Regions from separate parts of the Pandoraea sp. CB10b_02 genome, predicted to be linked through region 2. Evidence: predicted binding sites of a transcription regulator. Region 2 holds the regulator's gene; the other holds the start of a gene.
The links. Region 2 encodes sigma-54, which starts transcription at its own class of promoters, with help from an activator protein. Its sites were predicted from a motif close to TGGCANGNAANCTGCTTT; they were not measured.
Positions count from the first base shown of each region.

Region 1: the regulator sigma-54 is predicted to act here: its motif matches at 1,700-1,717, upstream of exaC (acetaldehyde dehydrogenase ExaC).

Region 1 is NZ_NJGW02000020.1:4,222-9,112, reverse strand. Features, by position in the region: gene CDN36_RS17970 (sigma-54-dependent Fis family transcriptional regulator) at 1-1,477, opposite strand, end outside; gene exaC (acetaldehyde dehydrogenase ExaC) at 1,774-3,294, shown strand; gene yiaY (L-threonine dehydrogenase) at 3,473-4,621, shown strand; gene CDN36_RS17955 (hypothetical protein) at 4,860-4,891, shown strand, end outside.
Region 2 is NZ_NJGW02000004.1:110,360-115,250, reverse strand. Features, by position in the region: gene hprK (HPr(Ser) kinase/phosphatase) at 1-21, opposite strand, end outside; gene ptsN (PTS IIA-like nitrogen regulatory protein PtsN) at 78-533, opposite strand; gene hpf (ribosome hibernation-promoting factor, HPF/YfiA family) at 760-1,113, opposite strand; gene CDN36_RS05605 (RNA polymerase factor sigma-54) at 1,256-2,743, opposite strand; gene lptB (LPS export ABC transporter ATP-binding protein) at 2,838-3,608, opposite strand; gene lptA (lipopolysaccharide transport periplasmic protein LptA) at 3,631-4,347, opposite strand; gene lptC (LPS export ABC transporter periplasmic protein LptC) at 4,344-4,891, opposite strand, start outside.

The DNA.
Region 1 (4,891 bases), on a different contig from region 2:
AAAGGTCCTCGCGAAACTGGCGCTCGACAATGCGCGCCGGCAAGTCGCGATGCGTCGCGCTGAGCACGCGTATGTCGAGCGGCACCGGTTCGCCGCCGCCCAGCGGCATCACCATGCGCTCTTCCAGCACGCGCAGCAGGCGGGTCTGCATGGCAAACGGCATGTCGCCGATTTCGTCGAGAAACAACGTGCCGCCGTTGGCCTGCCACAGCTTGCCGTTCATGCCCTCCTTGCGCGCACCGGTGAAGCTTCCGCCCACATAACCGAAGAGCTCGCTCTCGATCAGCGACTCGGGAATCGCCGCGCAATTGAGGGCAACGAACGGTCCGTTCGCCCGGGCGCTCGCCGCATGAACGGCGCGGGCGAAGACCTCCTTGCCGCTTCCGGTCTCGCCGCGGATCAGTATGGGCACGTCATGCGCGAATACGCGGCACGCCCGCGCAAAGGCTTGCGCGAGCGCCGGGTCGGCGAACGGTTTCGCCGCCTTGCGCTGCGCGACGCCAGGGACCTCGTGGCTGCGACGCGGCCCACGCACTGCCGCGCGCGAGGGCGCCCGCACCATGGCCAGCAACAGCTCGCTCGTATGGGTGCGAATCGGCCAGCACGTGTTCGGCGCGGGGTGCCCCTGCGCGAAGAGCGAATCGAGCGTTGGCGCGAACCACCGGTCGATGCGCGAGCCCACGATTTCCCCGCGCGTTGCACCCAGGCGATTGAGTGCGCTTTGGTTCGCGGCGAGCACACGCCCCGTGTCGTCGAAAGCGATCAGCGCCTGCGCGAAGCCGCCGAGGTGATCGGCCTGCTCCTGCAATTGCAACAGCCATTCGTCGCGATACTGCTGGAAGAAATACTCGCTCTCCACGACCTTGGCGCTCAGGTTCACGAGGGCCAGCGTGTGGAATTGGCTCTGCCGGGTAACGTCAGCGCTCGTGGACGACACGTCGATGACGGCGAGCAGCTCGCCCTGCGGCGCGAAGACCGGGCTCGCGGTACACGTGAGCGAGGTATGCAGCGCGCGGAAGTGGTCCTGCCGGCAAATGATCACGGGCGCACGCTCCACCAGGCACGTGCCAATGCCATTGGTGCCCTCGCTCGACTCGCTCCAGTCCGCACCCGGCCAGAGGCCCGCACGATGGAAAGCGTCGCGCGAACGGTCGTGCAGGCGGGAGTCGACGATCACGCCGTCCGGGCCGGTCAGCAGTACGGCCTGATCGGGGTGCGTCAACTGGCGTTGCAGGCGTTCGAGCACGGGCATCGACACGTGACGCAGGCGCTCCATCGCATGGCGTCGCTCGCGCAGCTCCGATGACGCGAGCACACGCGGCGCCATGCGCGCGCCGGGATCGAGTGCGTGTTCATCGAGGCAGCGGCGCCATGAACTGGCGATGTTCGGATCCGTCGCAGCAACCGCTGACGTCGCATCGCCCTGCACGACGTTGAGCACGCGGCGCGCGTGCGCGAATTCTGGAGTGGCTGGCATTGGTCGTCTCCCCCTGCCGGATGGTCGCGTAGTCGTTCCCGAAGCATCCCCCATGCCGAGGCCGAGCGCAATGCGGGAAATCAATCGCGTGGCGTGCGGCGATTGGCTGTTCCACGGACGTGACACGTAGTGTCATGAGAGGTGACACCACTGTCACGGATCCGATACACGTCGACCGCTCGAATATCGGACAAGGCTCGTCGGCGCGAGGCTCGGCGCCGATGGCCCGCGAATTGCTTGGGCGTGGCGCGTGGCCGATGCGCCGCCACCGACACCACAATATCCGGAGACACGACATGCGATACGCCCCGCCCGGCACGCCCGGCGCCCTGCTGTGCCTGCAACCGCGTTATGAAAACTACATTGGCGGCAAGTTCGTCCCGCCGGTGGAAGGACGCTACTTCACCAACACGTCGCCGGTCACTGGCAGCGTGATCGGCGAATTCCCCCGCTCGAGCGGGGCCGACGTCGAGCTCGCGCTCGATGCCGCGCATGCGGCGGCGCCCGGGTGGGGCAAGACGTCCGTTCAGGCGCGCTCGCGCGTCTTGCTGCAGATCGCGGACAGGCTCGAAGAAAATCTGGAGCGTTTTGCCGTCGCCGAGACCTGGGACAACGGCAAGCCGGTGCGCGAAACGCTCGCTGCGGACATGCCGCTTGCCATCGATCATTTCCGCTACTTCGCCGGCTGCATCCGCGCACAGGAAGGCACGGCAGCCGAGATCGACGCGCACACGGCGGCCTATCACTTTCATGAACCGCTCGGCGTCGTCGGCCAGATCATCCCGTGGAACTTCCCGCTGCTGATGGCGGCGTGGAAGCTGGCCCCGGCGCTGGCGGCGGGCAACTGCGTCGTGCTCAAGCCGGCCGAACAAACGCCGCTCACGATCACGCTGTTCGCTGAACTGGTCGGCGATCTGCTGCCGTCGGGTGTGCTCAACATCGTCCAGGGCTACGGTCGGGAGGCCGGCGAAGCGCTTGCGACGAGCCGCCGCATCGCGAAGATCGCCTTCACGGGATCGACGCCCGTGGGGGGACAGATCCTGGCAAATGCTGCGGCCAACCTCATCCCCAGCACGGTGGAGCTCGGCGGCAAGTCGCCGAATCTCTTCTTCGACGACATCATGAAAGCCGAGCCGGAATTCATCGAGAAGGCCGCCGAAGGGCTCGTGCTGGGATTCCTGAATCAGGGGGAAGTGTGCACGTGCCCGTCGCGCGCCCTCGTGCAGGAATCGATCTACGAGCCCTTCATGGAAGTGGTGATGGCGCGCGTCGCGCGCATCAAGCGCGGCGACCCGCTCGACACGGAGACGGCGGTCGGTGCGCAGGCGTCGCAGCAGCAGTTCGACAAGATCCTCACGTACCTCGATCTCGCACGCAAGGAGGGCGCGCAGGTGCTCACCGGCGGCGGCATCGAGATGCTGGACGGTCCGCTCGCCTCGGGCTACTACATTCAGCCGACGCTGCTCAAGGGCGAAAACCGCATGCGGGTGTTCCAGGAAGAGATCTTCGGGCCGGTCGTTGGCGTAACGACGTTCCGCGACGAAGCCGAAGCGCTCGCCATTGCCAACGACACCGAGTTCGGCCTGGGCGCCGGCGTGTGGACGCGCGACATCAACCGCGCCTATCGCGTGGGTCGCGCCATCCAGGCCGGACGCGTGTGGACGAACTGCTATCACCTCTACCCGGCCCACGCGGCGTTCGGCGGCTACAAGAAGTCCGGCATCGGTCGCGAGACGCACAAGATGATGCTCGACCACTACCAGCAAACGAAGAACCTGCTGGTGAGCTACGGCACGCAGCCGCTCGGCTTCTTTTGAGTACCGCCTCTATTCGGCGTTGCGTTTGCAGCAGATCAAGGACGCATCGCGCCTGCGGTGCGATGCTGTCCTCAACATCCGCGAATGAATCCGACATCGTCCGGCGTTGGCGTCCGGCCCCGCATGGCCTGACACGCGCGACGGTACGCCGTTCACGGAATCGACAAGGAGCACGACCATGAGCACGACCTTCTTCATCCCCGCAGTCAACATGATGGGCATCGGCAGTCTCGACGAGGCGATTGCCGCGCTGCGTCAATACCCTTTTCGCCGCGCGTTGATCGTGACCGACGCGGGACTCGCCAAGGCCGGTGTTGCCGGGAAAGTGTCGAAGCTGCTGGCGCAGCAGGACATCCAGTCGGTGATTTTCGATGGCGCGAAGCCCAACCCCACGGTGGGCAACGTGGAAGCCGGCCTCGCACTGCTCCGGCAGCATCAGTGCGACTTCGTGATCTCGCTCGGCGGCGGCTCGCCGCACGACTGTGCGAAGGGCATTGCCTTGTGTGCGACCAACGGCGGGACGATTGCCGACTACGAGGGCGTCGATCGCTCGAAGAAGCCGCAGTTGCCGCTCGTCGCCATCAATACGACGGCCGGGACGGCAAGCGAGATGACGCGCTTTTGCATCATCACGGATGAAAAGCGCCACGTGAAAATGGCGATCGTCGATCGCAACGTGACGCCGCTGCTGTCGGTCAACGATCCCGCGTTGATGGCGGCCATGCCCCCAGGGCTGAGTGCGGCCACCGGCATGGACGCCCTCACGCACGCGACCGAAGCCTACGTCTCGACGGCCGCGACACCGATCACCGACGCCTGCGCACTGAAGGCCGTGACGCTGATCTCACAGAACCTGCGGCGCGCCGTATCGCACGGTGACGACATGACGGCGCGCGAGAACATGGCGTATGCGCAGTTCCTTGCGGGGATGGCATTCAACAATGCATCGCTCGGCTATGTTCATGCGATGGCGCATCAGCTCGGAGGCTTCTACGATCTGCCGCACGGAGTTTGCAACGCCGTGCTGCTGCCGCACGTGGAGGAGTTCAACGCGAGCGTGAGCGCCGGCCGCCTGAAGGACATCGCCCGGGCCATGGGCGAGAAGGTCGATGGTCTGAGCGACGAAGCGGGCGCCAAGGCCGCGATTGCCGCGATTCGCCGCCTGTCGAAGGACATCGGCATTCCGGCGGGTCTGACCGAGCTCGGCGCGAAGCAGGAAGACATTCCGACGCTGGCGGCCAACGCGATGCAGGACGCGTGCGGCTTCACGAACCCGCGGCGAGCCGAACAGGCCGAAATCGAGGAGATTTTCCGGCGGGCGTTCTGATCAAGGAGCCCCCCGCCTCTTCGCGTTCCATGCCCCCGAGTCACCGCCGTTTCCGTGACTCGTGTTGTGACACCTTGCGAGCGTATCCCATTGCCGTCGGATGCGTTTCGATACGTTTCGAGCGTAGACGCATTCGACGAATTATTCGGAAGTTACTGAAACTCAAGGCCCGGCGCTGCTGCGATGATGAAATTGGCCACGGGACCGGCCAATTCACACACTTCTACGGAGGTTCTCTATGAGCGCCAAAGACGGTACGAAGACAGGTGG
Region 2 (4,891 bases):
GTTGATGCCGGTCAGTTCCACCGCGTCGCCTCGTTCGGTTGAGTATGGGAGCTACGGGACTCGAAGTTGGCGGCGGCTCAGGGCTGCCAGTTCGCCAGGGCCGTGTGAACGTCGTCGGCGCTGGGCGCGTTGCTCAATGTCTCGCGCATCAAGCGATCGGAGAGCAACTGCGCGATTTCGGACAGAATCTCGAGATGCTGCTGCGTGGCCTGTTCCGGCACGAGCAGGAAAAACAGCAGGGAGACGGGCTGGCCGTCGGGCGCCTCGAACGGAATCGGGTCGTCCAGACGCACGAAAGCCGCCATCGGATGCTTGAGTCCCTTAATGCGGCCATGCGGGATCGCCACGCCTTCGCCGAGCCCGGTCGAACCCAGGCGCTCGCGCGCGAACAGGTCGTCGGTGACGAGCGCGCGCGACAGTCCGGCGTTGTTCTCGAACAGGAGCCCGGCTTGCTCGAAGACACGCTTCTTGCTGGTGACGGACAGTCCAAGCAGGATATTGGACGCAGGTAAGAGTTTGACTAAACGGTTCATCTTGTAATGCGGGCGAACGCGTAGTCGCCCTCCAACCCCCGATTGACCTCGCATTATAGACCACCCGTAGGCGCGTCAGCCGAGACGCGTCGCCCCATACAAAAGGGGCCGTTCAACGGCCCCGCGGTGGGTGATGCCAGACTTATGACAGACGTAGATTCGCTCGTGTGGTTCCGTGCGGGCTTGCGTCAGTGACAGTCGATGCGACTACCTCGCCGGAAAGGAATTATTGGAGCGGTTCCGCCTCGGGCGGCTGTTGATGCTTGAGGGCTTCGCGACCATGATTCTGCACCTTGTCCTTGTACTGCATTACCTTGCGGTCGAGCATGTCGATCAGCTTGTCGATGGCGGCATACATATTTTCGTCACACTTTTCGACGAAAATTTCCTTGCCCTTGAGATACACGGTGACGCTGGCGATCTGGCGTCCGGCCTTCTCCTTGGTCTTATCGACAGAGAGGATCACCTCGGCGCCGATGAGCTGGTCGAAGTGCCGCAACACGCGTTCAAGCTTGTTGACGACGAATTCGCGCAGGGACGGCGTGAGCTCGAGATGGTGTCCACTGATCTTCAGATTCATAGCTGCTCTCCTTGCTGAAATGCCGAAGTGCAGGCCGCGTCATGAGCGGCGCTGGCTAGCGGGAGTGCGAGCCATTGACGTGACGCAATGTCGCACTGCGGCGTGATGCCCCAGCGAGCCAACATGGCGCACCAGGACTGTCCTACAAAGATTTGCGCAAGTTCACTGCGGGGATTCGCATGGCCTCGCGGTACTTCGCGACGGTGCGCCGCGCAACCACGAATCCTTGCTCTGCCAGCAGCTCCGCGATACGACTGTCGGAAAGGGGGCTTTGGGGGTCTTCTGCTCCTATCAGTTGCTTGATGAGGGCGCGGATGGCTGTCGACGACGCAGCCCCTCCGGCTTCGGTGGCCACATGCGACCCGAAGAAGTACTTGAGCTCGAAGGTTCCAAATGGAGTGAGCATGTACTTACTCGTAGTCACGCGTGAAATCGTGGATTCATGTAAACCCAGCGTATCAGCAATCTCACGTAAAACCAAGGGCCGCATGCCGATTTCGCCATGCGTGAAGAAGTTCTTTTGACGCTCGACAATGGCCTGCGCCACACGCAGGATCGTGTCGAACCGCTGCTGGATGTTCTTGATCAGCCAGCGCGCCTCCTGGAGCTGCTGCTGGAGATTGCCGGTGCCCGGGTCGTTGCGGTTGTTGCGCAGGATGCGCGCGTACATCTCGTTGATGCGCAGGCGCGGCATGACTTCCGGGTTGAGCTCGGCGCTCCAGCCGCTGCCCTGCCTGCGCACCAGTACGTCCGGCACGACGTAATCGGCGGGCGGCGAGCCGTAGGCGGCGCCCGGGAACGGGTCGAGCGAGCGGATCAGCTGGTGCGCGGCGCGCAGTGCGTCTTCGCTCACGCCGAGCAGGCGGCGCAGCCGCGTGTAATCGCGTGCCGCGAGCAATTCCAGGTGATCGCAGACGATGCGCAGCGAAAGCGTGCGAACGCCGCTCGCGGGCAGCCGCTGCAGTTGCAGACGCAGGCATTCGGCCGGATTGCGGGCGCCCACGCCCGCCGGATCGAAGCTCTGCAGCAGCGCGAGGGCGGCGTTGATCTCCTCGGTCTCGAGCGCCAGCTCTTCGGGCATTTCCGCCTGAATTTCGTCGAGCGTGGTGCCGAGATAGCCGTCTTCGTCGAGCGATTCGATAAGGAATTCGACCAGCGCGCGATCGCGCGGGCTGGCCTTGGTCACGCGCAACTGGGCGAGCAGGTGCTCGCGAAGGTTGGGATGATCGACGTGCAGCTGGGGGCGAGCGTTGTCGTCGTCGTCCGAAGCGCTGCCCGTCCGGGCGAAATCGTTCAGGCTCCAGTCGCTGCCGTTATCGCTCGCCCCGTCCTCGAAGCGGGTTTCGCCGTCGAGTTCGCGGGCGTCGTCGTGGCCGTTGGCGGTGTCGGGGCCGTCGTTGCTGCTGCTCGCCGACGTGCTCCGTTCGTTGCGCAGCGACCCGTCCGTGCCCACGCGCACCGAGCCGGCGAGCCAGTCGTCTTCTCGCTCGAGCATCGGGTTCTGGGTAAGGGCGTGCTCGACTTCCTGCTGGAGTTCGAGCGTCGACAGTTGCAACAACCGAATCGATTGCTGCAACTGCGGCGTGAGGGTCAGGTGCTGCGAGGTGCGAAGTTGAAGAGTCGGTTTCATAGCGTGTCTCGCCTTCATTGTAGAGGCTTTGTCACGCCAACGGAACCGGCCCGGCGCCCTATCGGGGGCAGGGTTTACATGCGAAAAATTTCCTTTACATCCGGAAATTCTCGCCCAGATAGACGCGCCGCACGCTTTCGTCGGCCACGATCTGGTCGGGGGTGCCGGCAGCCAGCACGGAGCCTTCGCTGATGATGTAGGCGTGATCGCAGATGCCAAGCGTCTCGCGCACGTTGTGGTCGGTAATCAGGACACCGATGCCACGGTCTTTCAGAAAGCGCACAATGCGCTGGATTTCCAGCACGGCAATCGGATCGACGCCGGCGAAGGGTTCGTCGAGCAGGATGAACCGGGGCTGCGTGGCCAGCGCACGCGCGATTTCCACGCGACGGCGCTCGCCGCCCGAGAGCGACATTGCCGGGTTCTCGCGCAGATGGCTCACCTGCAGTTCGTCGAGCAGCGCCTCGATGCGGCGCTCGATCTCGTCGCGCTTGAGCGGCTTGCCGGCGGCATCGACCTGCAGTTCGAGCACGGCGCGGATGTTGTCCTCGACCGTGAGCTTGCGAAATACCGACGCTTCCTGCGGCAGGTACGACACGCCCATGCGGGCGCGCTCGTGGATCGGCAGTTCGCTGATGAGATTGCCGTCGAGCTGGATTTCGCCGTCGTCGGCGGGCACCAGCCCCACGATCATGTAGAACGAGGTGGTCTTGCCCGCACCGTTCGGCCCGAGCAAGCCGACGACCTCGCCGCTCTTCACGTCGAGCGAGACGTCCTTGACGACGGTACGCGCGCCGTACTGTTTCTTGAGCGAGCGCACGACGAGCGCGCTCGGCTTGCCCGACGGGCCGGCGCCCGGATTGATGCTGGAGGCGTTGCTGGCAGGATTACTCACGCGGATTCCCGATGCTTTTGGAGGGGGACAGCGGCGGCAGGTCGCCCTTGGGCGCCGCGGCGGGCTTGCTCGCCCCGCCCGGCTGCGCCTGGTTGGCCCCGGTGGCGTTGCGCGGCGCGAGCGTGGCGCGCACGCGGCCCTTCGGATTGTTGGCGTTGACCTGATCGGCGCCGCTGTTGGCGGTGTAGACCTCGTTGTAGGTGTCGTAGGTGATCACGCTGCCGTGAATCTCGTCGAGCACGCGCGTGCCGCCGGCCAGCCGCTTGAGCGTGGCCTGCGTGGTGAGCGTGGCGACTTCGGTCTTGCCGTTGTAATAGATCGTCTGGCCCCACCCGTCGATGTACTCGTCCACGCCGTCGCGCTTCTGGCGCATGTACGCGAGCGGGCCGCCCGGCTTGTAGAACGCCGTGGCGTACTGATAGCCCTCCGGATCCTGAGTCACTTCGACGCGATCGGCCTTGAGGAGAATCGTCCCCTTGGTCATCGTCACGTTGCCGGTGAAGATGTTGACCTGCTTGAGGTCGTCATAGCTCATGTGATCCGATTCGATGTTGAGCGGCTTGTCGCGGTCGGCACGCTCGGCGTGCGCGAGCGGCGCGCTCAGCGTGGCCAGTGCGCCGAAGACGGCGAGCGCTGCGAAGGCAGCGGCCACCGTGCGCAGCGCACGCAGCGATCGGGATGCAGGTCGCAGGTTGCGGCGATCGATCATGGGGTCTTGGGGCCCTGTTTGGTCTGGGGGGCCGCGCTCGGCGCGGCGGGCGGTGCCGGACGTTTGTTGCTCAGTTCCGCCGGCTGGATGGTGCCGTGGACGTTGCCGAGCAATTGTACGGCCCGCGTGATGTTATTGAAAATCATGCCGTCACCGTACATGACGGAGGCGCCGCGATAGAGCTGGACAGGCTTCTCCGTGCGCACGATGTCCTCGTTCACCAGCACCTGGAAATGCTCGGAGAGCGCGCGCATTTCGGGGTCGCGCGGTCCCGGCTGACGCACCACGACAGCGTTGTCGTACAGGTCGACGACCGACATGTCGGCATTGAGCGTGCCGCGCTTGCCCGTGGCCGTCACTTCCGGCTGGTCGGGGGTGAAGGCGCGCACCGCCGGCAGCGTCATGGCGGTGGTCTGGTCGTCCTCGAAGTGCGTCATGTGCACGGCGTTGACGCGGTACTGCGTCTGGCCGCTCGCCGAGAGCATGGAGATCACCATGTCATCGGCGTAGTAATCGGGGATGTGCTGCTTCACATACGGCGTGC